DNA from 3 places in the Bacillus sp. P4_D3 genome. Region 2 is predicted to be linked to each of the others. Evidence: riboswitches for the same ligand, from Rfam matches in the RefSeq annotation. Region 2 holds a riboswitch; each other region holds the start of a gene.
What was found. Region 2 has a riboswitch for S-adenosylmethionine ahead of AC1DTM_RS11010 (YezD family protein). Riboswitches for the same ligand answer to the same signal wherever they lie in the genome.
Positions count from the first base shown of each region.

Region 1: it holds a riboswitch for S-adenosylmethionine, as region 2 does, so the genes downstream of both, AC1DTM_RS07645 (methionine ABC transporter ATP-binding protein) here and AC1DTM_RS11010 (YezD family protein) in region 2, are expected to answer to the same signal.
Region 3: it holds a riboswitch for S-adenosylmethionine, as region 2 does, so the genes downstream of both, AC1DTM_RS01830 (methionine ABC transporter ATP-binding protein) here and AC1DTM_RS11010 (YezD family protein) in region 2, are expected to answer to the same signal.

Region 1 covers NZ_JBFUIN010000032.1:13,493-24,083, reverse strand. Annotated here, with positions in the region: gene pruA (L-glutamate gamma-semialdehyde dehydrogenase) at 1-771, shown strand, start outside; gene AC1DTM_RS07650 (cysteine hydrolase family protein) at 1,086-1,631, opposite strand; SAM riboswitch class I at 1,873-1,978, shown strand; gene AC1DTM_RS07645 (methionine ABC transporter ATP-binding protein) at 2,102-3,121, shown strand; gene AC1DTM_RS07640 (methionine ABC transporter permease) at 3,111-3,776, shown strand; gene AC1DTM_RS07635 (MetQ/NlpA family ABC transporter substrate-binding protein) at 3,798-4,652, shown strand; gene AC1DTM_RS07630 (HXXEE domain-containing protein) at 4,820-5,302, opposite strand; gene AC1DTM_RS07625 (DUF3926 domain-containing protein) at 5,366-5,557, opposite strand; gene AC1DTM_RS07620 (ArsA family ATPase) at 5,550-6,731, opposite strand; gene AC1DTM_RS07615 (MarR family winged helix-turn-helix transcriptional regulator) at 6,807-7,289, opposite strand; gene AC1DTM_RS07610 (YiaA/YiaB family inner membrane protein) at 7,522-7,758, shown strand; gene gatC (Asp-tRNA(Asn)/Glu-tRNA(Gln) amidotransferase subunit GatC) at 7,900-8,190, shown strand; gene gatA (Asp-tRNA(Asn)/Glu-tRNA(Gln) amidotransferase subunit GatA) at 8,205-9,662, shown strand; gene gatB (Asp-tRNA(Asn)/Glu-tRNA(Gln) amidotransferase subunit GatB) at 9,677-10,591, shown strand, end outside.
Region 2 covers NZ_JBFUIN010000068.1:213-6,889, forward strand. Annotated here, with positions in the region: partial or broken gene AC1DTM_RS10975 (sirohydrochlorin chelatase) at 1-185, opposite strand, end outside; gene cobA (uroporphyrinogen-III C-methyltransferase) at 187-963, opposite strand; gene AC1DTM_RS10985 (DUF3906 family protein) at 1,050-1,250, opposite strand; gene AC1DTM_RS10990 (nitrite/sulfite reductase) at 1,261-2,883, opposite strand; gene cysC (adenylyl-sulfate kinase) at 2,895-3,488, opposite strand; gene sat (sulfate adenylyltransferase) at 3,501-4,637, opposite strand; gene AC1DTM_RS11005 (phosphoadenylyl-sulfate reductase) at 4,677-5,381, opposite strand; gene AC1DTM_RS11010 (YezD family protein) at 5,467-5,610, opposite strand; SAM riboswitch class I at 5,683-5,791, opposite strand; gene lysA (diaminopimelate decarboxylase) at 5,905-6,677, opposite strand, start outside.
Region 3 covers NZ_JBFUIN010000005.1:9,799-22,989, reverse strand. Annotated here, with positions in the region: gene AC1DTM_RS01845 (toprim domain-containing protein) at 96-440, shown strand; gene AC1DTM_RS01840 (thioredoxin family protein) at 444-752, shown strand; gene AC1DTM_RS01835 (hypothetical protein) at 905-1,249, shown strand; SAM riboswitch class I at 1,375-1,482, shown strand; gene AC1DTM_RS01830 (methionine ABC transporter ATP-binding protein) at 1,793-2,818, shown strand; gene AC1DTM_RS01825 (methionine ABC transporter permease) at 2,811-3,476, shown strand; gene metQ (methionine ABC transporter substrate-binding lipoprotein MetQ) at 3,500-4,312, shown strand; gene metQ (methionine ABC transporter substrate-binding lipoprotein MetQ) at 4,387-5,193, shown strand; gene sufC (Fe-S cluster assembly ATPase SufC) at 5,431-6,216, shown strand; gene sufD (Fe-S cluster assembly protein SufD) at 6,232-7,524, shown strand; gene sufS (cysteine desulfurase SufS) at 7,524-8,744, shown strand; gene sufU (Fe-S cluster assembly sulfur transfer protein SufU) at 8,734-9,165, shown strand; gene sufB (Fe-S cluster assembly protein SufB) at 9,214-10,611, shown strand; gene AC1DTM_RS01785 (5'-nucleotidase C-terminal domain-containing protein) at 11,084-12,499, shown strand; gene AC1DTM_RS01780 (YunC family protein) at 12,565-12,867, shown strand; gene yunB (sporulation protein YunB) at 12,923-13,191, shown strand, end outside.

The DNA.
Region 1 (10,591 bases), on a different contig from region 2:
CGCGATGTAGGTATTCGTATTTACGAACGTGCAGCAAAAGTAAATCCAGGACAAATTTGGTTAAAACGTGTTATCGCTGAAATGGGCGGTAAAGATACAATCGTTGTTGATAAAGAGGCAGATCTTGAATTAGCAGCTAAATCTATCGTTGCATCAGCATTCGGATTCTCAGGACAAAAATGTTCTGCATGTTCTCGTGCAGTAATCCATGAAGATGTATACGATCATGTATTAAATCGTGCTGTTGAATTAACAAAAGAATTAACAGTAGGTAACCCAGATGCAAAAGATATCAACATGGGACCTGTTAATGACCAAGCTGCATTCGATAAAGTAATGAGCTATGTTGCAATTGGTAAAGAAGAAGGTAAAATCGTATCAGGTGGCGAAGGAGACGATTCTAAAGGCTGGTTCATCCAACCAACAATCGTTGCTGACGTTGCAGAAGATGCTCGTTTAATGAAAGAAGAAATCTTCGGACCAGTAGTAGCATTCTGTAAAGCAAAAGACTTTGATCATGCACTTGCAATTGCAAACAATACAGAATACGGTTTAACAGGAGCAGTTGTTACTAACAACCGTGACCATATTGAAAAAGCACGCGAAGACTTCCACGTTGGTAACTTATACTTCAACCGTGGATGTACTGGTGCAATCGTAGGTTACCAACCATTCGGTGGCTTTAACATGTCTGGTACAGACTCTAAAGCTGGTGGCCCTGACTACTTAGCACTTCACATGCAAGCAAAAACTACTTCTGAAACTTTATAAGAAATAGTAGAAGAGATCTTCACATACTGTGAAGATCTCTTCTTTTTGAGAAAATCTTTATAATAGAAGCTAGTTAATTTGAATCGAGAAATAATTACTAAATATTACTATTTATTCTTTGGAACTAGCTAAACCCTATTAATATCGGGATAAACATGAAAATAGAAACAAAACAACGAGAAAAATTGATTTATTAGTCATATTTTTTAGTATTCATTTTGAGGATTTCCTGTATAATACAATTTGAAAGAAAATCTATGGTTTGACAAGAGAACACTCCTTTCGGTTTTGCTCACTGAAAGGAGTGTTTTTTTTTAGGTCGCTAAAAACTCTTCTGTACTCATTATATTAGCGTATACTCCATTTAAACTCGCCAAAATTGTATTATGAATATAAACAGCTGGTATAGTAGCATTCTTAAATGAAAGATCTTTTGTAGCACAAGCATCGTGTATTACGGTACAGTGAAGGCCAAAATCAAAAGCAGCCCTTACCGTAGAATCAATACACATATGGGTCATCATCCCGCAGATTACGACGTGCTCAATTCCTGAACGTTGTAATCGTTCTAGAAGATCAGTTTCTCGGAAGCTATTTGGATAATGTTTAAGGATAACGGATTCCTCTCTAAGTGGACGGACATTTTCGTGAATATGGACACCTTCTGTATTGGGTAGGAAAAAAGTAGCGCTATCTTTTATAGCTACATGTTGGATATGAAAAATAGGTTCGTTTCTAATTCTAAAATGTTGTAGTAGCTGATCAGCATATTCACTTGCTTCTACTGGATTACGTAATTCCATCTTGCCATTTGGAAAATAATCATTTTGAATATCGACGAGCAAAAGAGCTGTTTTCATATATTTATCTTCCTCCGAATTCATATTGAAATACTGTTATTCAATTAGTAGAGAAGATTCTCCTCTTTAAAAGTATGAGTGAGGAGGATTTTACATAACTATAAAAATTACTATTGTATTGTGATTTTTTATTTGAAAATTTTAATAGAGGAATAATTGATTTTTTTCTGAAAAATGTATTGACTCTTATTATTCTGAGTTCTATAATGAGAATTAATTAAATGACAATTAAATCGATACACTCTTATCCAGAGAGGTGGAGGGACTGGCCCTACGATACCTCAGCAACGGGTTTTTTAATACCGTGCTAATTCCAGCAAGCTTAAAGTAGGCTTGGAAGATGAGAAGATGTGAACGAGTACATAAAAGTGCTCTCCTTCTTATCTTTTACAAGTGATAAGAAGGAGAGCACTTTTTATTTTACCTCGAAAGCTCTACTTCAAGTTTTACAGCATATAGGAGGGAAGAAAATGATTTCTTTTAATAATGTAAGTAAAGTATATGAATCAGGTGGACAATCTGTTCATGCGGTTGAGGATGTAACGCTGTCAGTTGAAAAGGGCGAAATTTTTGGCATTATCGGATTTAGTGGTGCTGGAAAGAGTACGTTATTACGCTTAGTAAATATGTTAGAAAGACCAACTGCAGGAACAATTTCAATAGATGATAAAGAAATTACATCATTATCGGCGAAAGAGTTACGGAAACTAAGACAAAGAATTGGGATGATTTTTCAAAGCTTTAATCTATTTAATTCAAGAACAGTGTTTGGGAACATTGCTTATCCATTAAGGTTAGCGAAATTGCCGAAGAATGAGATAAAAGAAAGAGTGAATGAACTACTAAAGTTTGTTGGTTTAGAAGATAAAGCGAACTATTATCCAGAACAGTTATCAGGTGGACAAAAGCAGCGCGTTGGGATTGCAAGAGCACTTGCGACATCACCGGATATTCTCATATGTGATGAGGCAACATCAGCTTTAGATCCGGAAACAACAACAGAAATTTTAAATTTATTAAAGAAAGTAAATAGAGAGTACAATTTAACGATTCTACTTATTACACATGAAATGCACGTTGTGAAAGAAATTTGTCACCGTGTAGCTGTTATGGAAAAAGGAAAAGTAATTGAAGAAGGAAAACTGTTTGATGTTTTCACACAACCAAAAACAAAGACAACTCAAAATTTTGTACGCTCTGTTATTAATGATCACTTACCAGAAAGTGTTCTAGCGAAAATTCAAAACGGAGGTCAGATTTATCGCCTGACTTTTACTGGGGAAGAAACAGGGCAGCCTGTACTATCATATATTGCGAAAAACTATAACGTCGATGTAAATGTTCTTTACGGAAATATTATTGAACTCCAAAATGTGCTATTTGGAAATCTTCTTGTAGAGCTACAAGGTGAACAGAAGGAAATTCAAAAAGCATTACAACATCTAAGACTGCAAGTGCAGCTGAAGGAGGTAGGAGCTCATGCGAGTTGATTGGAGTATATTTTGGCCTCGCATATTAGATGCGACAGGGGATACCCTCTTAATGGTAATTGTAACCCTTATATTCGCTACAATTCTCGGTATACCTCTAGGTTTACTTTTATACGTAACGAGGAAAGGAAACTTTTTAGAAAATAAATGGGTCTTTTCTATTCTTAATATCGTAATTAATACAATTCGTCCGGTTCCATTCATTATCTTTTTAGTAGCTCTAAGTCCGATAACAAGAAGTGTTATCGGAACGACGATTGGAACGGCAGCAGCAATCTTCCCAATGACGTTAGTTGCATCAATTGGTATTGCTAGAATGGTTGAAACAAATCTTGTTTCTGTTCCGAAAGGGGTAATTGAAGCAGCACAAGCAATGGGCGCTTCACCACTTAGAATTGTTTTTGAAATCCTAGTGCCAGAAGCTTTAGCACCATTAATCTTAGGTGTCACGTTTATGACAGTTGGTTTAATTGAATTTTCTGCAGTTGCTGGGCTTGTCGGTGGTGGCGGTCTTGGTGACTTAGCAATGACATATGGTTATCAACGCTTTGATACGTCAGTTATGTTCGTAACGGTCGTTTTACTTATTATTCTTGTACAGGTAGCTCAAAATTTAGGAAACTACTTTGCGAAAGTCTTTTTACGCAGATCATAAAAAGGAAGAGGGGAAAAGAAAATGAAGAAAATTTTAGCATTTGCATTATCAGCGATTGTAGGAATTACAGCCTTAAGCGGCTGCTCAGGTGGAGACACAGGTGCAGGAGCGAAAGAGAAAGTAGTTCGCGTAGGTGTAACTGGAACAGATGGAGACGCTTGGGAAATCTTAAAGAAAAAAGCTGAAAAAGAAGGGATCAAAATTAAACTGGTTGAGTTCTCTGATTACACAACGCCCAACAAAGCGTTAGCTGATGGAGATATTGAACTAAACTCATTCCAGCACATTGCTTTCTTAGAGCAATTTAAAAAGGAGCATAAGTTAGATATTACAGCTGTTGGTACAACGCAAATTGCACCGATGGGCTTATACTCTGAAAAATATAAGAAAGCAAATGAAATCCCAGATGGTTCAGAAATTGCTATTCCAAATGATCCAACGAACCAAGCGCGTGCATTAAAACTTCTTGATGCAGCTGGATTATTAAAGCTTAAGAAAGATTTCGGTCTATTTGGAGATCCAAGCGGCATTGCTGAAAATCCGAAGAAGCTAAAGATTACACCGGTTATCGCACAGCAAACACCTCGTGTGTTAAAAGATGTAGCGGCTTCAGTTATTAATAACGGTGTTGCTGGTCAAGCCGGATTAGATCCAGCAAAGGATCCTATTTTCTTAGAAGATCCAAAGAATGAAAATGCAAAGGCCTATATTAATATTTTCGCAGCTCGTACGAAAGACAAAGATGATCCAACACTGAAAAAAGTAATTGAATTATACCATTCAAAAGAAGTAACAGATGCAGTTAAGAAAGAAACAAATGGTGGTTCCATTTCAGTAGATCTTTCACTAGATGAGCTTGCAAAAATCGTAAAATAATTATTGGGTTTAACGACTAACAGTAGGAACCCCTCCGCTGTTAGCTCGTTCAACATATAATCTACTTAACAAACAAAACCCTAATTCTGTACCTTCCAATTTTGTATAACATAGAATCCAATGTTTGTTAAGTAGAGTGATGGACCAGGAGTTTTCCTGGTCTTTTTTTATTTAAAACAGTTAGCTAATAATAAGGTAATCCAAATTATGATTGGGTAAGAGAGTAAACTGAAAATGAGTGTAATTGCTAAATTCCTTTTATTGATTAAGCATTTTTCTGATGAAAAGAAGAAAATGGAAAACAGAACAATGGAAGCTGCTGATATTACACCTGGATTATAAGAACGATAAATGAAATACAAGATAATATGCTGAACGGCGTTAAAAAAGATACAGCCCTGTATAAAAATGATCCAGTAAATAGAAGATATGATGCTTAATTGATATAGAAAGACTATGATTAAGACAAAGGTTGTTAATATGGAAATTGCAATGAAAAATTGTTGGCTAGTTATAAGATGAATTGAAAATTGATTAGCAAGATATTGTGGCATCTGGAAAGCTTCTTCAAGGTTATGAATGAAAAATAAAAAGGGGGTTAGCCAGATTGTACGAGTAGTAACATGTCTTGCAGAAGATGTTTTAATCAATTTACATCAGCTCCAATAAAGGGATAGAAAGCCTATAAGAAAAGGCTTTCTACAAGGGTATAGTTATTCAATTATGATGCTTTTTAAATTACTCTCAGGTTGCGGTTGTTCTTCCGCATAAGAGGAGAGCTCCTCTTGTAAAATATTTAGTGCTCGCTTAGCTGATTGCTGAATCGGATTCGGTAACTCTTCTAATATAAGCATACCGAATTTTATTTTTGTACGAATTACCTTTCTTAGTAGTTCATCATGCATGTACTACACCTCCAAACCGAATATTTAGTACATCATCTTCAAACTTAGCTCCTTGAATAGAAAGGTGCGTTAATGTTTTTGGCAAGGTGATATTTCGCTTCGCAGAACCGGCTCGAATAATAAGTTCATCACCTTTTTGATTTAATGAAAGTTCACTTTTGTTTGAGAAGGGAATGGACAGAACGAAAATATACTCATCGCCATCTTTTTTTACATATTGTGTGCGACCGTTAAATTTCACTTCCGTAGGAGAAGAGTCAGATTTAAATAAAGCGTCTCCTACACGTTCTAACATAGACAAACCAACAACTTCTTGTTCAAACATCGGAGCTTCGTAAATAGGAAGTGGCTGAAAACTATCTTGAATTAATGTTTTATATTTCTTTTGTGTATCTTTCCATGCCTGAAAATAAGGATCGGTGACAGTGTTAGGGATGATGCGGTTAATCATGATGGCATCTACGTTATAATCGTATAAATTTAAATAAGTAAAGCTACGCTGAGCTTCTTTAATGACCATTTTTTCAGGATTTACAACAACGCGAATACTCGTTACTTCTCGGTTTGATAAAATATCTCTCATTTCTCCAAGCTGTTCAAGTGTATTTGTTAATTCGTCCATAATATCATCGGTTGGAAGGGGGACACCAAGGAGTGGTTGAGCTACAGGACGAACGACTTTTAAAATTTTTCTTTTAATAGGAAAGAGTTTTTCCATCCACCAGCCGAGCATGTCTGGAAAGCTGAGCATTGCTAAAGTTTCTCCAGTCGGTGCGCAATCAATAATGATGACGTCGTAAGTGTTGTGTTTATAGTAATCGAGTACTCGAAGTAAGCTAATTAAATCTTCCATACCAGGGAACATCGTTAATTCTTCTGTTGTAATATCATCGGCTGCTTTGGAAGTGAAGAGTAGTGTAATATATTTCTGCAATTTCCCCCAGCCTTTTTCCATTTCATAAATCGTATTAATCTCTTGTGCCCATAAGTTTTCGCGAATTTCTAATGGTTCAGAAGATAGCTTTATACCAAATGAATCTCCTAAACTATGAGCAGGATCTGTGCTCATTACTAATGTTTTTAATCCTTGTTTTGCACTTTGAAGTGCTGTTGCTGCTGAAATGCTAGTTTTTCCTACGCCGCCTTTACCTGTATACAAAATAATTCTCATCATTTTATCCCCTTTGTTTCGAATGTCGAATATTACGAGTATCGAAGTAAATGGTTGAATAAAAACCCAGTTAGGGCTTTATTCAATCGGAATGTTTTTCATTTTAGGTGTAGAAACCTTTTCTTCTGTTTTTTGCTGTGACGTAGCAATGTGATTCATGATCTTTTGGAAGATTTGTAGTAAGAATGCTTTTTCTTCTTCTGACAATGCTTCCGTCACTAGGCTAAAGTAATGGGCCGCATTTTGTTTTACTTCTTGAACGAGCATTACGCCGTTTTCTGTTAAACGAATTAATACAATACGTCGATCGCTTTCATCACGGTAGCGTTCAATATAGCCCTTTTTTACAAGGCGATTTACAACGCCTGTCGTTGTACTCATCGGTATATCAAGAAGATCAGCGATTTTTGTCATTGTAATATCTGTATTTCGCTCCATCCAAAGTAAACAAAATACTTCTGTCTTGGAAAGTGTTAAATCAAGGCTTACCCATTCTTCAGGATAGAAAAGTTTCTTGGCGTTATCTAGCAGTAAGTCTAAAAAATGTTCATATTGCAACAATTATTTCCACTCCCGTATATTTCGAGATTCGTAATATTTGTTTTTATTTTATGTGGAATTGAAATAAATGTCAATGTTTTTGATTGTTTTTTCAGATTAGAAAGAAAATTACCTTCAAAATAGCAATTTTTTGTGATAGATTAATAAATAGAAAAAAGAAAATTTACATAAAAATCCATTGTGATAAATATATTTATCTATAATGGGTGTACAGCTAACGAGGGGGAGAACGATGAGAAGACGAAATACGCAAGCGTTCACGTTTTTAGCATGGACTTCATTTGTTTGTGCGCTGTCAGGAATGCTAATTGGGATTTACACGTTAGATGAAACGCTTAGTGTAAAAGGGTACTATTTAATAGGAACATTATTTTTAACGATGTCTTGTTTTGTATTACAAAAAACAATTCGTGATAATGAGGAAGATAATGAAAGATTTCCGGAAAATAAATCGTTAGATAAAGAGTAAATTGTAAAGAAAGGCACTTGCCTTTCTTTTTTTATGTAAAAATGCCGTAAGTGCCGTGTGTTGACTTGCTTGAAGTACTGGAAATTTGGTATCATCAATAGTATTGTAGATTGAACGATATATTATGGAGGTGGCCTAGCCGTGTCAAGAATTTCCGTTGAGAATGTAAAGCACGTAGCACATTTAGCACGTCTTGCAATTACTGATCAAGAAGCAGAAAAATTTCAAAAACAACTAGATGCAATTGTTACATTTGCAGAACAGTTAAATGAATTAGATACAACTGATGTAAAACCAACAACTCATGTATTAACTATGAAAAATGTTATGCGTGAAGATGTGCCAGAAAAAGGTTTACCAGTAGAAGAAGTATTAAAAAATGCACCGGATCACAAAGATAATCAAATCCGTGTTCCAGCAGTATTAGAATAGAGGAGGGAATTTCGATGTCATTATTTGATCATTCTGTATCAGAGTTACATAAGAAGTTAAACAACAAAGAAATTTCCGTTACGGATTTAGTAGAAGAATCTTACAAACGTATTTCGGATGTTGAAGATAACGTAAAAGCTTTTCTTACATTAGATGAAGAAAATGCACGCGCGAAAGCGAAAGAATTAGATGCAAAGATTGGTGCTGAGGATAATGGTTTATTATTCGGTATGCCAATCGGTGTAAAAGATAACATTGTAACTAACGGTCTTCGTACAACTTGTGCGAGCAAAATGTTAGCAAACTTCGATCCAATTTACGATGCGACAGTTGTACAAAAGCTAAAAGCTGCTGACACAGTTACAATCGGTAAATTAAATATGGACGAGTTCGCAATGGGTTCTTCAAATGAAAACTCAGGCTTCTACGCTACAAAAAATCCATGGAACTTAGATTACGTTCCAGGTGGATCTAGTGGTGGTTCTGCAGCAGCAGTAGCAGCAGGAGAAGTATTATTCTCTCTAGGTTCTGATACGGGTGGTTCTATCCGGCAGCCAGCTGCATATTGCGGCGTTGTAGGTTTAAAACCAACTTACGGACGCGTATCTCGTTACGGATTAGTAGCATTCGCATCTTCACTTGACCAAATCGGACCGATTACACGTACAGTAGAAGACAATGCATACTTATTACAAGCTATTTCAGGTATTGACCGTATGGATGCAACTTCTGCAAACGTTGAAGTAGGAAACTACTTAGCTGGTTTAACAGGCGATGTTAAAGGTTTACGTATTGCTGTACCGAAAGAATACTTAGGCGAAGGTGTTGGCGAAGAAGCTCGTGAGTCAGTACTAGCTGCTTTAAAAGTGTTAGAAGGTATGGGCGCAACTTGGGAGGAAGTATCTCTTCCGCACTCTAAATACGCTCTAGCAACGTATTACTTATTATCTTCTTCTGAAGCATCTGCTAACCTTTCACGCTTTGATGGCGTACGTTACGGTGTTCGTTCTGATAATGTAAATAATTTATTAGATCTTTACAAAAACACACGTAGCGAAGGTTTCGGTGATGAAGTAAAACGTCGTATTATGCTTGGTACATTTGCTCTTAGCTCTGGTTACTATGATGCATATTACAAAAAAGCACAACAAGTACGTACATTAATTAAAAATGACTTTGAAAATGTATTTGCTAACTACGATGTTATTATTGGACCAACAACGCCAACTCCAGCATTTAAAGTGGGTGAAAAAGTGGACGATCCAATGACAATGTATGCAAATGACATTTTAACAATTCCAGTAAACTTAGCGGGTGTTCCAGCGATTTCTGTTCCATGTGGATTCGGTGCTAACAACATGCCACTTGGTTTACAAATCATTGGTAAACACTTCGATGAAACGACAATTTACCGCGTTGCACATGCGTTTGAGCAAGCAACAGACTATCATACAAAAAAAGCAAGTCTGTAAGGAGGCGAGCATAGATGAATTTAGAAACAATTATTGGTTTAGAGGTTCACGTTGAGTTAAAAACAAATTCGAAAATTTTCTCTGCGAGTCCAACAGAATTCGGAGCGGAGCCAAATACACAAACGAGTGTAATTGACTTAGGATACCCAGGGGTACTTCCTACTTTAAATAAAGAAGCAGTTAACTTTGCAATGAAAGCTGCAATGGCATTAAACTGTGAAATCGCAACGGAAACGAAGTTCGACCGTAAAAACTATTTCTACCCAGATAATCCGAAAGCTTACCAAATCTCTCAATTTGATAAGCCAATTGGTGAAAATGGTTGGATTGAAATCGAAGTAGACGGCAAAAAGAAACGTATCGGTATTACACGTCTTCATTTAGAAGAAGATGCTGGTAAATCAACGCATACAAGTGAAGGTTCATTAGTAGACTACAACCGTCAAGGTATGCCTTTAATCGAGATCGTATCTGAGCCAGATATGCGTACTCCAGAAGAAGCATATGCCTACTTAGAGAAGTTAAAATCAATCATTCAATATACAGGTGTATCTGATTGTAAGATGGAAGAAGGTTCTCTTCGTTGTGATGCGAATATTTCCCTTCGTCCAGTTGGACAAGAGAAGTTCGGTACAAAAGCAGAACTGAAAAACTTAAACTCTTTCAATTACGTGCAAAAAGGTCTTGAGCATGAGCAAGTGCGCCAAGAAAAAGAATTATTATCTGGCGGTATCATCCAACAAGAAACACGTCGTTATGATGAAGCAACGAAGAAAACAATCTTAATGCGTATAAAAGAAGGATCTGACGATTACCGTTACTTCCCAGAGCCAGACTTAGTTGAACTTTACATCGACGATGAGTGGAAAGAAGAAATTCGTGCTTCTATTCCAGAACTTCCAGATGCACGTAAAGCTCGCTATGTTGAA
Region 2 (6,677 bases):
TCTGTAGCACCACGCTTCACACATGTACGAAATCCTTCTTCAATAGAAGGACTCGCTAGCTCTAAAAAACAAATTTCTTGAATATTTGCCTCTACACGGTTCATACATGACGTAATAAATGCAACGGCTTCTTCTTTTGCTGCTTTCAAACGGCTTCCATGACATATATATAATACAGCCTTCATTTTACAATACTCCGCTTACTGGATATGCATTTTCCGCTTGTTTCTCAAACCAATGTATCTTTTCTCTAAAACGGACAACTTCTCCAATAACAATCATACTCGGATTTTGAATTTGTTCTTTTTTAGCAACATCTACAATTGTTCCTAACGTCGCTGTAACAGTACGCTGCATAGATGTCGTTCCCCACTCAATAATAGCGGCAGGTGTGCTTTGATCTTTTCCATGTTTTATTAGTTGTTCACATATGTAAGGTAAATTACTAACCCCCATATAGACCGCTAATGTATCTACACCTTTCGCTAAATTTCCCCACTTCACTTCCTCTTCAGCATCCTCTTTTCTATGTCCTGTCACAATAGCAAAACTTGCACTTGCATCGCGGTGCGTTACTGGAATACCAGCGTAAGCAGGAGCGGCTATACCAGCTGAAATACCAGGAATAATTTCAAATGGGATACCTTGTTTGGCTAATGCTTCAGCTTCTTCTCCACCTCTTCCAAATACAAATGGATCCCCGCCCTTAAGCCTCGTTACAACTTTTCCTTTCTTCGCATATTTAATAAGAAATGTGTTAATTGTCTCTTGCTTCATCGTGTGATAATTCGGGAGTTTCCCGCAATAAATTAAATCCGCTTCAGGCTTTGCGTATGAAAGCAACTCTTTATTCACGAGGCGATCGTATAAAATAACATCTGCCTTCTCGATACATTTCAACCCTTTAACAGTGATTAAATCCGGATCGCCAGGACCCGCTCCAACGATATAAACCTTCCCCATCATCTCTCCTCATTTCTACTATTAAAGTGAAACTTCCATCCTTTTATATGAATGGAAGTTAGAATACTTTCGTATTACAATGTTATTTACTCATGAACAACAAATGCCGCACCTTTTCGAATCTTCTTTTTTTCAAACAAAGAAATCTCCTTTACTTCTGGCAACGGTAAAAAATGCTTTTCAAGCTCAATCTCCGCAAGCTTAAATGCCTGTTCTTCACTTTGAGCAACAACGACTATTGGAACAACACTATTCGCTATTACAGCTTCAAATCGATATAAATCCATATTGTCCCTCCTAAGACGCTATTACTTCTTCTAATACACGATTTAGTACAATTTGTAATTCTTTCACTCCAACACGCCCTACGAAATCATAAAACGTTTCGGCTAGTAATTTATTCTTTTGGAAATAACTTAAAAAGGACACGAGAACATCCGGCAAATCTTCTCCATCTATTTTCCCTTTTAATTTTTCGTTATATGCTCCTCCGTCTAATAGCGTTCCGCCCACATATATTTCAAACGCCTCAACGATTCCCTTTTCCTTCGTTTTCAGTTTTATCCCTTGCAAACCAATATCAGCAATTTGACGTTGACCACAGGAATTCGGGCATCCTACCATATGAATTCGAACTGGAACATCGAGTGCAATTTGTGTATCTAAGTACTCTGCGATTTTGCGTAATCTTTCTTTCGTTTCTACTAACGCAAGATTGCAATACTCAATACCAGTACATGAAACCGCATGACCAATAAATGATTTCGGATTTGCAGAAATTGCTTCAAACAAAGGTTCACTTAATAATCCTGCAACATTTTCTGGCGGAACATTCGGAATAATGAAGTTTTGTGAGTTACAAGTACGAATTTGCCCGTTTCCATATTGCTTTGCAATTCTAGCAATCTCAAACATTTCCTCTGCATGTAAACGTCCTACTGGTACATTAAAGCCGACATACTTTAATCCTTCTTGTTTTTGATCTTGAACACCATAAAAGTATCCTGCATTCCAGCCTTTGAGAGCACTTTCCCCTTTACTTTGCAATAGGCCTGTGTATTCTACTAATTTCTCTTGAAATTTCTCAGCGCCCCAGTCAGCGACAAGAAATTTCAAGCGTGCTAAGTGGCGTTTTTCACGATATCCAAAATCACGGAATATAGTAGCAATTGCAATCGATACTGCCTTCACTTCTTCTGGTAAAACGAATACATCTAATTCTTCCGCTAAGTACGGACGAGCTGATAAGCCTCCGCCTACTTTTATGTGAAAACCAACTTTTTTCTCACCATCTATTTCTTTCGTAGCAGGTGTAAATGCCACACAGTTAATCTCTGCATTTGCTGAATTATAAATGTTAGAACTAATAGACATTTTAAATTTACGTGGTAGATTAGAAAACTCTTCATTATGTTGGAAGTAATCGTATATTTCTTTAACAATCGATGTTGTATCAAATAGTTCATTCGCATCAATTCCAGCAAGTGGATTACCTGTAATATTACGCGTAATATCACCGCATGCCCCCGCTGAAGATAAACCAACTCTCGCTAACCTTTTAAAAATATCCGGAATTTGCCCAATTTCTAACCAATGAAACTGAATCGCCTGTCTTGTCGTAATATCTAACACATCACGCCCATAATCTTCAGCGATGGAAGCTAGCACCTCTGCCTGCGCATTTGTAATAATCCCAGAAGGAATATTGACACGCATCATAAAATAGCCCGCTTCTTTCGGTCGTTGCAAATACAATCCCGCCCATTTAAAGGCGTCCCACTCTTCTTTCGGAATAGATTCAAATCCATTCTCCGCATAGTAAGGAATATCATTAAAGATTTCTAATCCGTCTTTCTCTAATTTCTTTTTCTCTGTTTGATTTAATTTTTCAGTATTAGCCCACACTTTTTCATAACTCATCTTTTATCCCCCTATATGAAACTACGCTCTTGTAAGTACTTCACAATTTGTTCTGCACATTCTTCAATAGAATACTTGTGCGTTTCTACAATTAATTCTTCTCGTTCTGGTTCCTCATACGGTGAATCAATGCCCGTAAACTGCTTAATATCACCTTGTCTCGCTTTTTTATAAAGTCCTTTCGGATCACGTTTCTCACATTCTTCAATCGGACACTTCACAAAGACTTCAATAAATTCATTTGCTGCCAAAAGGTCTCTAACTTGTTTACGATCTACTCGATATGGTGAAATAAACGCTGTAAGGACAACTGTTCCTTCATCTACAAACAACTTCGCCACTTCACCAATACGCCTTATATTTTCCATACGTTCACTTTCAGAAAAACCTAAATCCTTATTTAAACCGTGACGAATGTTATCCCCATCTAATACATAGTTTCCGATATTGTTTTCAAATAGTTTCCGAGCCACCGCATTTGCTACTGTTGATTTACCCGAAGCTGATAAGCCTGTAAACCAAATTACAAAACTATGATGACCATTCTTCACTCTTCTCTCTTCCTTTGAAACAGACGCTGCATGCCAAGTAATATTTGTATCCATCTCGTTCTCTCCCTATTCTGTTACTGCTTCTTTCTTCAAACCTTTAATTAACACTTCCACTACTTCTTTACGGCTAAATGCACTTGGTGGAATCTCTCCATTTCGTAACATTTCTCTTACTTTCGTACCTGACAAAATAACATGGTCCGCTTTCTCGTGTGGGCACGTTTTTGTCGAAGCCATCGCCTCACATTTAACGCAATAAAAACTATGTTCAAAAAATAGCGGCGTAATTCCTAACTCTTCCACCGTAAAGTCAGTAAAGATTTCCTGCGCTTCATATGTTCCGTAATAATTTCCCACTCCAGCGTGATCCCGCCCTACAATAAAATGTGTACAGCCGAAATTTTTTCTTACAAGCGCATGAAATATCGCTTCACGTGGTCCTGCATAACGCATCGCTGCGGGAAATACCCCTAAAAAAACGCGATCTTTTGGATAATAATTTTGCAGTAATACTTCATAACTTTCCATCCTTACATCAGCTGGAATATCATCTGATTTCGTTTCACCAACGAGCGGGTTTAAAAAGAGACCATCTACAATTTCAAGTGCAGATTTTTGAATATATTCATGTGCACGATGTACAGGATTGCGTGTTTGGAAACCAACTACTGTTTTCCATCCCCGTTTTTTAAATTCTTCTCTTGTTTCGATTGGATCTAAATAATAAGAAGCAAACTGATTATTTTCAGAGCGTTGTATTAGAATAATAGCTCCTCCAACGTAAACGTTCGGTCGATCGTACAATTTTTTCACACCTGGATGAGCCTCATCCGTCGTTTTATACACGAGTAACGCTTCTTTTTCTTTATCCGGTACAAAAATATCTTCTATTTGAATAACACCATATACAGTTCCATCTTTAACCAGGTTTACTTCTTCTCCAATTTTCAATCTATCCGCTTCTTCTTCTGTTACTGGTAATGCAATCGGTATACTCCAAACACTACCGTTTACTAAGCGCAGTGTTTCTACAACTGAGTCATAATCTCTCTTCCCTAAAAATCCTGTAAGTGGACTATATCCCCCTATCGCCAGAAGTTCTAAATCACTAAGCGCAATTTTGTCTAGCTCAATTTCTTTTACAATATTCGATATGTCATATGTTTCATCAATACGGTTTACTAATTTATTTGTTGTACTCATCTTTTTATATCCCCTCTTAGCTTTATTTCAAGATTTATCTTATTGAAAATGAAGTCCGCATTCTGTCTTCATTTTCCCAGCCCATCTTCCATCTCTTGAGTCGCCACCATCTCCTACAGGCAATGTACATTTTTCACACCCAATACTTGGATAGCCAACATCATGTAGCGGATTATACGGCAAACTATGTTTGTATACATATCGCCAAACTTCTTTCCAAGTCCAATGAATGAGCGGACAAATTTTAATAGACCGAAAACGATGATCTTGATTCACAAATTTTGTATGCTTACGCGTTTCTGATTGTTCCCTTCTAAGGCCTGATATCCACGCTTTTTCGGCTGCTAATGATTTTTCTAGCGGCAAAATTTTTCTGATCTTACAACAGAGATTCGGATTACTTTCCCATAATTTTTCTCCATGAAGCTTCGCCTGTTCTTCAAGTGTAAGTGCTGGCTGTTTTTCTATAATATTTAATGAAGGAAATCTCTCTCGTACCTTTTTAATTAATTCGTACGTTTCTTGAAAGTGAACATTTGTATCTAAAAATACAACTTTAGCAGATGGATTTACTTGGTTTATAAGATGCAATAAAACCATCCCTTCCACTCCAAAGCTACATGCATATACAATTTCACCTTTATATTCTTTATAAGCCCAACTTAATACTGATAGCGCGCCTTTCGTTTCATCTTCTTCTGAAAATGAAATACCATTTTCTTCCCACGTTTCATACGTCAACATGTTTTTTCCCCCTGTAAAAGCAAAAAGACGGTTTTAATCTATAAAATAGATTAAAACCGCCTCTAGTTTTTCTAGTCAGCGCTTTTTACTTTAAACGGACCTTTTCACTTTTCTCTAATTGAATCACTTTTCCATCTTGCACCACAATTGTAATTGAACCATATTTCATATCAGCAAGCATCGTTTGAATTTTTTCGGACACTTCATCAAAATGTTCCCGTACGCTCACGCAAACAGCCCCCCTTTTTATTCATAAAAAAAAGCTTTCCCATTTCGAAAAGACTGTTCGGTAATATATTTTACCTTATCTTTCAAAATGGATTCCATTTTGCTGGATTTAGCACCTTGCTTTCTATAAGCAGGTTGCCGAGCTTCGTAGGGCCAGTTCCCTCAGCTTCTCTTGATAAGCTTTGTATTTGTATTTTATCATAATTCTGAATTTTTTCAATCCTAGTTTTCCGATATATTTTAATTATTTTATAAAAAAGGAATTGCCCATCCTGAACAACTCCTTTTTTCATATTTAAACAAGTTCTTTAATACGTATGCGATCGTTCCCAATAATATTTTCATATGTTTCACGTTCTACAACAATTTGTGATGTTCCGCCCTTTGCAAAGACTACAGCCGGTCTACGAATACGATTATAATTATTAGCCATCGAGTACCCATATGCCCCTGTACAAGAAATCGCTAGTAAATCAGAAGAAGCAACTTTAGGAAGATTAATATCCCAAATCAGCATATCTCCACTTTCACAACATTTCCCAGCAATCGAAACAAGTTCCTCATTTTCATCATTCCCTCGATTCGCCAACATCGCCTCATAACGTGCTCCATATAGAGCCGGCCTTAAATTATCTGTCATCCCACCATCGACTGAAACATATTTTCTTATGCCTGGAATCTCTTTCACCGCTCCGACTGTATAAATTGTTGTTCCCGCATCACCTACAATACTACGACCTGGTTCAATCCATATTTCTGGAAGCGGGTATTCACATACTGTAAACTGCTCTCTCACCGTACTTGTTACAGCGTGCACATACGTTTCAAGTGTTAACGGTGTATCAGACTCCGTATAACGTATACCGAAACCTCCGCCGACATTTAATACTTTCACCACATAGTTTGTTCGCTCTCTCACTTCTTCTAAAAATTGACGTAGTACTTCAATTGCTCGAACAAAACCAGCCGTTTCGAATATTTGTGATCCGATGTGCGAGTGAATTCCTAGCACATTATAATTTGATTTTTGCAAAGCTAGCTCAATTGCTTGCATCGCTTGACCATTTG
Region 3 (13,191 bases), on a different contig from region 2:
TTTTGCAAAAATAAACAGGAAACAACATGAAAATAACGAATATACTATATACTAAGTTAAAGGTTGTATAGTATATGGTGATCGGGTGATGACATATGATTTATGTGGAAAAAGTCATTATTGTAGAAGGTAAATCGGATAGAAGAAAGATTGAATCTATTATTCGTGAACCAGTGGAAATTGTTTGTACAAATGGTACAATTGGTTTGTCGAAAATGGATGAGCTCATTGATCAACTTTTTGATAAGGACGTATATGTGCTAGTGGATGCTGATGATGCAGGAGAAAAGTTAAGGAAACAATTCCGAAAAGAATTTCCGCAAGCAGAGCATATTTATATTGATCGCTCGTATCGCGAGGTGGCGACTGCACCTTCTTCACATTTAGCAAATGTATTATGGGGAGCTGACATTGACGTTTATACAGAATATTTACGGTAAGGAATGATAGAAGTGATTGATTGGACAGGTGCCGAAGCTACAGACCTAATAGGAAATGAAGAAAAAACAGTGTTATATGTGTATACACCAATGTGTGGAACATGCCAGTTAGCAAAGAAGATGTTAACGGTCGTCGAGATGACGATTGAAGATTTGAAAATTGGGATGTTAGATTTAAATTATGCCCCGCATTTAGCGAAAGAGTATGGGATAGAAAGTGTACCGTGTTTACTTGTTTTTGAAAATGGGACACTGATGAAGAAAATATATGCATTTCATTCGGTTGAATATTTATATACGGAATTAAAGTAGGCGGCAAAGTTTTTGCCGCCTCGACATATTTCTTGGGAAATATGTCGACATGCGTGATAGATACAGTATTTGTCGAGCGAAAGTAACAGGATTGCTCTTTAATAAGAGGGAATGGTATGTAATAGAAAGTGATATGAGGGATGTGGTTTAGGATGAAATTATATTCTTTGCTTCAATCATTTGTAAATTACGCTAATGGTCAATATCATTTAGAACCGCTTTTAAGGCAAGGAGAAAGAACTGTTAATTTTCGTTTTGGAGATGAATGCTGTTCGTTACAAATTTCAAGAGATTATATAGAACTTTTGAAAGAGGCGAGAGGAACGGAACAAATCGTTTGTTTAGAGGAAGAGGATGTACAAAAATTAGTGACTGGAAATATGAGGTTGCAAACGTTAATGAGTGATGGACGGGTACAATATTCTGGAACGTATCGAACGATGTTATTAGTTGAATCGATGTTTCATATATGTAAACCGATGTCAGTCGGGGCTTAAAATTCTGAAGTTTCTTTTTTTGCGAAAATTTCTGTTGACACGGCGTGTGGATATTGATACAATTCAATTCATAAAATATAGACAATTTCATAAATTTTAAATCAGACGAAAATTTAATCTGATTTCTCTTATTAAGAGAGGTGGAGGGACTGTGCCCTGTGAAGCCCGGCAACCGTCAACTTATGTTGAAATGGTGCCAATTCCTGCAAAGCAAATGCTTTGAGAGATGAGAGAGAGGGATAATGTTGTTATATACGCATATAAACCTTTCTGCTTCTCTAGAAGCGGAAAGGTTTTTTGTCGTTTGAATGCGGAGGACATTCAAATAATAAGAGGAGCTATAACGATGGACTACACGCATCAAAAATAAAAAAATGCGGAGTCTATCCAAAGTTTTTATGAAATCTAGCTCCAGCGGCTAGAATGTTCGATGGCTTCGCTTCTTCCTATGAGGCAAAAAGCGCCTCTACGTCAGAAGCTCCATCCACTTTACATTCTAAACGAGCCGCTTACGCTTTTTAAACAAAAAAGGGGTGATACACCATGATTCTATTAGAGAATGTAAAGAAAATATATAAGGCAAAAAGCGGTGATGTCACTGCTGTAGATAACGCCAACTTACAAATAGAGAAAGGCGAAATATTTGGTGTTATCGGATATAGTGGTGCTGGGAAAAGTTCGTTAATCAGATTATTTAATCAGTTAGAGAAACCAACTTCTGGCCAAATTACAATTGCGAATCGTGTGATTTCAGCGATTACTGGAAATGAACTTCGTAAGGCAAGACAAGAAATCGGAATGATTTTTCAGCATTTCAACTTACTTTGGTCACGAACTGTGCGTGAAAATATCGCATTCCCACTTGAAATTGCAGGTGTCGATAAGGCAGAGAGAAGAAAACGTGTCGATGAGTTAATTCATCTTGTTGGATTAGAGGGAAGAGGAGACGCGTACCCATCTCAGCTAAGTGGTGGACAAAAGCAGCGCGTCGGGATTGCAAGAGCGTTAGCTAACAATCCACAAGTACTTTTATGTGATGAAGCAACGTCAGCTCTTGATCCGGAAACGACAGATCAAATTTTAGATTTATTATTAGATATTAATAAGCGTCTCGGCTTAACAATTGTATTGATTACGCATGAGATGCACGTTATTCGCAAAATTTGTAATCGAGTTGCTGTAATGGAGAAAGGGAAAATCGTAGAAACGGGTCCAGTACTTGACGTATTCCGTAATCCACAGCAAGATATTACGAAACGATTTGTACAGCAGTTAACTGATTCTGAAGATACAAATGAAACGATTGAAAGCTTAATTGAAAAATATCCAGATGGAAAAGTAATTCGTTTGCAGTTTGTCGGTGAAGCAGTAGAAAGACCGGTACTTCAAAGGTTAATGCAGCGCGGTGATATAGAAGTTAGCATTTTGCAAGGAAATATCGCACAAACGAATAACGGCTCTTACGGAAGTTTAGTCGTTCATTTAAATGGTGAAGAAACAGCGATCCAGCAAGCAATAGAAGGGATTCATCAAGATCAAGTAGAGCTGGAGGTGATTGCACATGGATAAGTTAATTGCAAATGTTGATTGGAATCAAATGTTAGAAGCAACTGGTGAAACGTTATATATGACGGCAATCGCAGCGCTTGCCACATTTGTTTTAGGACTTATTTTAGGACTATTACTCTTTATGACAGCGAAAGATAATTTATGGGAAAATAAAGCGATTAATACGGTGATTGGAGCGTTCGTAAACATTTTTCGTTCTATACCGTTCATCATTTTAATTATTTTATTAATTCCATTCACAAAGATTCTTCTTGGAACAATTCTCGGAGCGAGTGCAGCGCTGCCAGCTTTAATTATTGGAGCGGCACCATTTTACGCGAGAATGGTTGAAATCGCACTTCGTGAAATTGATAAAGGTGTAATTGAGGCTTCAAAAGCAATGGGAGCAAAAACAAGCACAATCATTTTGAAAGTATTAATTCCAGAATCGTTACCAGCGTTAGTATCGGGTATTACGGTAACGACAATTGCTTTAGTAGGCTATACGGCAATGGCAGGTGTTGTTGGTGCTGGTGGCCTTGGAACACTTGCTTATTTAGAAGGGTTCCAGCGAGGAAATAACGATGTAACAATCGTTGCGACAATTTGTGTATTACTAGTTGTATTTTTCATTCAGTGGATTGGTGATAGTTTAACGACTCGAATAGATAAAAGATAATGAAAAACGGGAGGGTATTTCAAATGAAAAAATTATTACTTACAGCACTTATTACAACTTCAATTTTTGGTCTAGCTGCTTGTGGTGGGAAAGATAAAGATGAAAAGAAACTAGTTGTTGGTGCTTCTAACGTACCTCATGCGGTTATTTTAGAAAAGGCAAAGCCATTACTTGAGAAAAAAGGAATTGAGTTAGAAATTAAAAAATTCCAGGACTACGTGTTACCGAATAAAGCGTTAGCGGATAAAGAATTAGATGCAAACTACTTCCAGCACATTCCGTATTTAGAAAAAGAAATTAAAGATAAAAAATATGATTTTGAAATAGCGGGGAAAATTCATTTAGAACCAATTGGCGTGTACTCTCAAAAATATAAAAGCTTAAAAGAACTTCCAGACGGGGCGACAATTCTTATGAGTAATTCTGTTGCTGATCATGGACGTGGTTTAGCAATTTTACAAAAAGAAGGAGTTTTAAAAATTAAAGACGGAGTAGATCCAGTTAAAGCGACTCCTAAAGATATTGCAGATAATCCGAAAAACTTAAAGTTCAAAACGGATATCGAGCCTGGTTTATTACCACAAGTGTATAACAATAAAGAAGGCGATGCGGTTCTAATTAATTCTAACTATGCAATTGATGCGAAATTAAACCCAGAAAAAGACGCGATTGCAATTGAAGGAAATGATTCTCCATACGCAAACGTAGTAGCTGTTCGTAAAGGTGATAAAGATAAAAAAGAGATTAAAGCTCTTATAGAAGTGCTGCATTCTAAAGAAATTGAAGATTTTATTAATAAAGAATATAAAGGGGCAGTTGTTCCTGTAAAAGAATAATCGTTTGAAGAAGGGCTGGTGTATGCCGGCTCTTTTTTCTAACTACATAACTATAGGGGAGAAGGGGACATCATATGAAAAAGATTATACTGTCAGTTGTTACAGCGCTGTCTGTATTTACATTAGCTGCTTGCGGGGGGAAAGAGGAAAATAAGCTTGTTGTCGGAGCTTCTAACGTGCCGCACGCTGTTATTTTAGAGAAGGCACAGCCGATATTAGAGAAAAAGGGTATTAAATTAGAGATTAAAAAATTCCAGGATTATGTGTTACCGAATAAAGCGTTAGCGGATAAAGAAATTGATGCGAACTACTTCCAACACATTCCGTATTTAGATAAAGAAATTCAAGAAAAAGGATATAAAATTGTAAACGCAGGAAAAATTCATTTAGAGCCAATGGGCATTTATTCTAAGAAATATAAAAGCTTAAAAGATCTTCCAGATGGAGGAACGGTTATTATGAGTAATAACGTTGCAGAGCGCGGACGTATGTTAGCACTATTGCAAAAAGGCGGCGTTATTAAATTAAAAGACGGTGTTGATATCGTTAAAGCAACAGTGAAAGATGTTGTAGAAAACCCGAAAAATTTAAAGTTTAAAACAGATGTAGAACCTGGGCTTTCACCGAAGCTGTACGAAAACAATGAAGGTGATGCTTTATTTATTAATTCAAACTACGCAATTGATGCGAAATTAAATCCAACAAAGGATGCAATCGCAATTGAAGGATCAGACTCTCCTTACGCAAATATTATCGCAGTTCGTAAAGGTGACGAGAAGAAAAAAGAAATTAAAGAGCTAGTAGAAGTGCTACATTCAAAAGAAATTCAAGATTTTATTAACAAAGAATATAAAGGTGCTGTACTTCCTGTGAACGAATAGGTGCTGGAAAGGGCTGGGAATAACCCAGTCCTTTTTTCTTTATATATATAAGAAGAAAGGTGTATCATAAGAGGATGTAAAGGAAATACTTATATACATTTGTGAAAAAATTGTTACATTTTCTTAGTGTTTGCGATATCATTTTATTTGCTATAAGATTAGAATGAGAATAAAATGAGAATATGAACGTTTTAGTAATTTTTAAAATGTATATAGAGGATTAATGGAGGTATTGAGATGGCTGGTTCTACATTAACGGTTAAAGACTTACACGTATCAATCGACGGTAAAGAAATTTTAAAAGGTGTAAACCTTGAAGTAAAAGGTGGAGAAATCCACGCAATTATGGGACCTAACGGAACAGGTAAATCAACTTTATCTTCTGCGATTATGGGTCACCCAAAGTATGAAGTAACAGAAGGTAGCATCATCATCGACGGTGAAGATGTATTAGAAATGGAAGTAGACGAGCGCGCACAAGCAGGTCTATTCTTAGCAATGCAATATCCAAGTGAAATTAGCGGAGTAACAAACGCTGACTTCTTACGTTCTGCAATTAATGCACGTCGTGAAGAAGGCGAAGAAATTTCTCTTATGAAATTTATCCGTACATTAGATAAAAACATGGAATTCCTAGAAATGGATCCAGAAATGGCACAACGTTACTTAAACGAAGGTTTCTCTGGCGGTGAGAAAAAACGTAATGAGATTCTTCAATTAATGATGATCGAGCCAAAAATTGCAATCTTAGATGAAATCGACTCAGGTCTTGATATCGATGCATTAAAAGTTGTATCTAAAGGTATTAACCAAATGCGCGGCGAAGATTTCGGTTGCCTAATGATTACGCATTACCAACGTTTATTAAACTACATCACTCCAGACTTCGTTCACGTTATGATGAACGGTCGTATCGTTAAATCTGGTGGCCCTGAGCTTGCACAACGTCTAGAAGCTGAAGGTTATGACTGGATTAAAAAAGAATTAGGTATTGAAGACGAAACAGCAGAGCAAGAAGCGTAAGAGAGGAGCATAAACATGACAATCGGTACATTACCTTTCGATCAAGAAACAATCCGTCAGCGCGCAAGCGAAGTAAACGAAGCTGCTTGGTTGACTGAGTTCCGCTTACAAGCTCTTGCACAAGCAACTGAACTTCCAATGCCAACGCCTGATAAAACGAAAATTGAAAAATGGGACTTTATCGGAAAAGGCGACGCTGCTAAGCAAGAGCCTGTAAGTTCTTTAACAGAGCTTCCAGAAGCAGTGAAAAACTTAATCGATGAAAATAACAGCGTATTAGTGCAACGTACTGGTACAACTGCGTTCGTTTCTTTAGCAGACGAAGCGAAAGAAAAAGGTGTTATTTTTACAGACATCGTAACAGCTGCAACAGAGCATGCTGAACTAGTACAAAAGTATTTAATGAAAGACGGCGTGAAAGTAGACGAGCATCGTCTAACTGCACTTCATGCTGCATTAATCAACGGCGGTGCATTCGTATATGTTCCGAAAAACGTTGTTCTTGAAACTCCACTTCAAGCTGTATTCTTAGTAGACGGCGAAGAAGCTAACGTATATAACCACGTATTATTCGTAGCTGATGCGAACAGTACTGCAACATATGTAGAAAACTACGTTGCAAATGAAAATGCTAAAGGTATTGCAAATATCGTAGCAGAAGTAATCGTGGAACAAGGCGCACAAGTGAAATTCGGTGCGGTTGATCTATTAGCAAAAGACGTAACAACTTACGTTAACCGCCGCGGAATTGTTGGACGCGACGGCCGCATTGATTGGGCTCTAGGCCTTATGAATGACGGAAATACAATCTCAGAGAACGTTACGAACTTAATGGGCGACGGATCATATGCTGATACAAAAACAGTAACAATTGGTCGTGGTAACCAAACACAAAACTTTACAACTAAAGTTGTTCACTTCGGTAAACACTCTGAAGGTTGGATTTTAAAACACGGTGTACAAAAAGATAGTGCAACATCTATCTTTAACGGAATTGGTAAGATTGAACACGGTGCATCTAAATCAAATGCACAACAATCTTCTCGCGTTCTTATGTTAGATGAGAACGCTCGCGGTGATGCAAACCCAATTCTTTTAATCGATGAAGATGATGTAATGGCAGGTCACGCAGCTTCAGTAGGCCGCGTAGATCCATACCAATTATACTACTTGATGAGCCGTGGTATTCCAAAACGCGAAGCAGAACGTTTAGTCATCCATGGATTCTTAGCACCTGTAGTAAATGAGCTTCCAATTGAAGGAGTAAAGGCACAGCTTGTTGAGGTAATTGAAAGGAAAGTTCGCTAATGAATATTCATGAAATACGCAAACAGTTTCCAATTCTTGATCAAAAAGTGAACGGCAAACAACTTGTATATTTCGATAGTGCAGCAACTTCTCAAAAACCAATTCAAGTCATTGAAACGTTAGAACGTTACTATAAAGAATATAATTCTAACGTGCATCGCGGTGTTCATACGCTCGGTACGAAAGCTACCGACGCGTATGAAGGTGCACGTGAGAAAGTTCGCAAGTTTATTAATGCGAAATCAATGGAAGAGATTATTTTCACGCGCGGAACGACAACTGCATTAAATACAGTAGCAGCTAGTTATGGTCTTGATAATGTAAAAGAAGGCGATGAAATCGTCATCTCTTACATGGAGCACCATAGTAACATCATTCCGTGGCAACAAGTTGCGAAGAAAACTGGTGCAACTTTAAAATACCTTCCGCTTCAACTAGACGGTACAATTTCTTTAGAAGATGTTCGTCAAACAGTTACACCGAATACAAAAATCGTTTCTATCATGCACGTTTCTAACGTACTTGGAACGATTAACCCTGTAAAAGAAATCGGAGCAATCGCACATGAAAACGGTGCAATCATGATCGTTGATGGAGCACAAAGTGCACCTCATATGAAAGTGGATGTACAAGATTTAAACTGTGATTTCTACGCATTATCTGCTCATAAGATGTGCGGACCAACAGGTGTCGGCGTATTATATGGTAAGAAAGAATTGCTAAACAATATGGAACCAATTGAATTTGGTGGTGAAATGATTGATTTCGTAGACTTACAAGAGTCTACTTGGAAAGAGCTTCCGTGGAAGTTCGAAGCAGGTACACCGATTATCGGTAATGCAATCGGACTTGGTGCGGCAATTGATTTCCTAGAAGAAATCGGTCTTCATAATATTGAAAAGCATGAACATGAATTAGCGCAATACGCTTTAGAGAGACTATCAGAAGTAGATGGCGTTACAATTTATGGTCCAAAGCATCGCGCTGGTCTAGTTACATTTAATATTGAAGACGTACATCCTCACGATGTAGCAACTGTATTAGATGTAGAAGGCATTGCGGTTCGCGCAGGACATCACTGTGCACAACCGCTTATGAAGTGGTTAAAAGCTTCTTCTACAGCACGTGCGAGCTTCTATTTATATAATACAAAAGAAGAAATTGATACATTTGTTGAATCACTAATCAAGACAAAGGAGTATTTCACAAATGTCATTTAATAATTTAGATACGTTATATCGTCAAGTTATTATGGATCATTATAAAAATCCTCGTAACCATGGCGTGTTAGAAGATAGTGTTACCGTTAACTTGAACAATCCAACTTGCGGCGATCGTATTCAACTTACGATGAAAGTAGAAGAGGGTATTGTACAAGAAGCGAAGTTTGAAGGCGAAGGATGTTCAATTTCAATGTCTTCAGCTTCAATGATGACACAAGCAGTAAAAGGAAAGAAAATTGAAGAGGCTCTTAAGCTTTCTAAAATTTTCTCTGACATGATGCTAGGAAAAGAGTATGATGACAGCATTGATTTAGGAGATATTGAAGCATTACAAGGCGTATGCAAGTTCCCGGCACGTATTAAATGTGCAACATTAGCGTGGAAAGCGTTAGAAAAGGGCTTAAACGAAGATAAGTAATGTTAAAGGTTCCTAAAAACGAGGTTATATAAGGAGGGACACACCAACATGGCGAAGCAACTGCCAGATATCGGCGATTATAAATATGGTTTCAAGGATAAAGACGTTTCGATTTTCCGTGCTGGACGCGGTTTAACAAAAGAGATCGTTGAAGAGATTTCACGTATGAAAGAAGAACCACAGTGGATGTTAGACTTCCGTTTAAAATCACTGGATAAGTTCTATGAAATGCCAATGCCACAATGGGGCGGCGACTTAAACGACTTAGATTTCGATGAAATTACGTACTACGTAAAACCATCTGAGAAATCTGAGAAGTCTTGGGATGAAGTACCTGAGGAAATTAAAGCGACATTTGATAAATTAGGTATTCCTGAAGCTGAGCAAAAATATTTAGCTGGTGTATCTGCACAGTACGAATCTGAAGTTGTATACCACAACATGAAAGAAGACCTAGAAGATCTAGGAGTTGTCTTCAAAGATACAGATAGCGCATTAAAAGAGAACGAAGATATTTTCCGTGAGCATTTCGGAAAAGTAATCCCACCAACAGACAACAAATTCTCTGCATTAAACTCTGCAGTTTGGTCTGGTGGATCATTCATCTACGTTCCAAAAGGTATTAAAGTTGATACACCACTTCAAGCGTATTTCCGTATTAACTCTGAAAATATGGGACAATTCGAGCGTACGCTTATCATCGTAGACGAAGGCGCACACGTACACTACGTAGAAGGTTGTACAGCACCTGTTTACACGACTAACTCACTTCATAGTGCGGTAGTAGAAATCATCATTAAAAAAGATGCATATTGCCGTTATACAACAATCCAAAACTGGGCGAATAACGTATACAACCTAGTTACAAAACGTGCGGTTTGTGAAGAAAACGCAACGATGGAATGGATTGACGGTAACATCGGATCTAAATTAACGATGAAATACCCAGCAGTTATCTTAAAAGGCGAAGGCGCTCGTGGTTTAACATTATCTATCGCGATTGCTGGTAAAGGCCAACACCAAGATGCTGGTGCGAAAATGATTCACTTAGCACCAAACACGTCTTCAACAATCGTTTCTAAATCGATTGCGAAGCATGGTGGTAAAGTAACTTACCGTGGTATCGTACAATTCGGACCAAAAGCGAAAAACTCTCGCTCTAACATCGAGTGTGACACGTTAATCATGGATAACCAATCTACATCTGATACAATTCCTTACAACGAAATCAAAAACGATTACGTTTCACTTGAGCACGAAGCGAAAGTATCTAAAGTATCAGAAGAACAATTATTCTATCTAATGAGCCGCGGTATTTCTGAGCAAGAAGCTACAGAAATGATCGTAATGGGCTTCATCGAGCCATTCACTCGCGAACTTCCAATGGAATACGCAGTTGAAATGAACCGTCTAATCAAGTTTGAGATGGAAGGTTCTATTGGTTAATATGTAGAATGAAGGAAGCGCCCTGCATGCAGGGCGCTTTTTTGTGTTGGGTAAGCTGGTCTGGTTGGGAAGGGATACCCAGGTGGGTGTTCGGTAAAATATATCAGCGATTTTTCAAATATATCGACCACAACTTGGAATATATCAGCGATTATTCCAATATATCGACGTTTCGACAAGGAATATCGACTTATCAACAAATTACGACATAGCAGAGAGGGCTGTATACCCCGTATCTATACATAAAGCGACCGATTAGAAGTAAGTGAGGCTAAGATACTGACAAACCCAGCAAAGAATCCACACACTAGAAAAAGTAAAATAAAGTTTTCCATAATAAAAGGACAATCTTTTGCTTTTTCTTATAATGCGAGTACAATGTAGAATAGCAAGAAAAGACGAAAAGTATTTACAGGATTATTGCGTACGTGTAGCGTAAATGGCAGTAAGGAACTGAGAGGAGGTTTTTTCTCTGAATATAAATAAAGAAACGATCATCCACCTTTATCATACAAACGATATACATAGTCATTTTGAAAATTGGCCGCAAATTTCTCGGTTTGTACTAGGGGAGAAAAAGAGAAGACAGGAAGCGGGAGAGACTGTTTTAACTGTGGATATTGGCGATCATGTGGATCGTTTTCATAGTATTTCGGAAGCGACAAATGGACTTGGGAATACGAAGCTTTTAAATGAGGCGTTATATGATTATGTAACGATCGGAAATAATGAAGGAATTACATTGGCGAAAGAGCATTTGAATCGTCTATATGATGATGCTGGGTTTGAGGTGCTCGTAGCGAATTTATTTGAAAAAGAAGGTGTACGTCCGGCGTGGGCGCGGCCTTATAAATTACATACAACGACAGATGGGATTACGATTGCTTTTATTGGATTAACGGTAGCTTATCCAGAGTTTTATGAAATGCTCGATTGGCATATCGAAGATCCAATCATCCATTTAGAATCTATTTTAGAAGAAGTTAAGGATACAGCTCATATTACGGTTGTACTTTCTCATCTTGGAAAAAGTATGGACGAGTATATGGCTGAGCATTATGATATAGATGTTATTTTAGGGGCACATACGCATCATTTATTTGAGCGTGGCGTTCTTGTGGATAATACTTTGCTTTGCTGTTGTGAAAAGTGGGGACATTACGTTGGACATGTTCAGCTTACTGTGGATAAAGAGACGAAGAGACTGGTGAAAAAAGACGGTAGAGCGATTAAGACAGAACGGTTAGGTGCTTATAGCGAGCCGTTATCCACAATTGAAATGCTAAAGGAAGAAAGTAAACAGATAATGGCTGAGCCTGTCGTTCATTTAAAAGAGTCATTGCCGGTTGATTGGTTTAAGGAGACGACGTTTTCTCATATGTTGGCAAGTGCGCTTAAAGAGTGGTGTAATGCGGATGTTGGGATGGTGAATGCTGGTGTACTTCTTGATGGATTAAATGAAGGTGTTGTGACGCGCGGAGATATTCATCGAATTTGTCCACATCCAATTAATCCATGTCTGTTAAAAGTACCAGGGAAAACGTTAAGAGAAGTTATTTTGAAAGCGCGCCGCCCGAATATGGAGAATCTTGAGGTGAAAGGATTCGGATTTCGCGGAAAAGTAATGGGGAAAATGATTTACGATGGGCTGGAAGTGATTCCAGATACGATTCCAGGGAATAAAATTTTACTAGAAGATGTATTGATTAACGGCGAATCGCTGGAATTAGACCGTATATATACGGTAGGAACGATTGATATGTTTACATTCGGATACTTATACCCAGAGCTATCCACACTTTCTGACAAACAATATTATATGCCGGAATTACTTAGAGATGTACTAACAGACATGTTGATAACTTATACATCTTCAGTCAAACTATAGGCTAGTTAACTTGTAACACTCATTTTTCTCTTGTCATAAAGATAAGAAAGAGAGGAGTGTGAACTATGGTTAATGTAGAGCCAATTATAATTGATAACTATACGTTCATTGCTGTTAGCGTAAAACTTCCGAAGACAAATTTGCTAGCTGTAATGAGCGATAAAGGATATATTATGTGCGGTGCTCTAGATGTAGGTCTTTTAAATGAGAAGTTAGGCGATCGAGGAATTATTGCTGGCCGTGCGGTTGGTGTAAGAACGATTGAACAACTTCTTGAAGCACCGCTGGAATCAGTAACGATTGAAGCCGAAGCTTTAGGCATTCCGGTAGGCACAATCGGAAAAGATGCACTATTAAAAATGAGATAAGCATATATCGTCCCTCCTTCTTGCATAGAAATAATATAAGAAGGAGGGTTTTCTTATGAGCATATTTCGTTCGAAAAATTCGCGGTTTCGAAGGGGACCGATTTCCTTTCGGTATATACTGCTTATTTCGTTTATTATTTTTATCGTAATGGTAGTTCAAGGTTTATGGATTGTGGATAAAAGTATTCAGCCAACGTTAATTAAGTATGGGGAAACAGAGACGCATAAAATGGCAACAGCAGTTATGACGAAAGCGGTAAAAGACCGAATTAATGAAGGGTTTGATGTAGATTCATTAATGAAAGTACAAACGGATAAGAACGG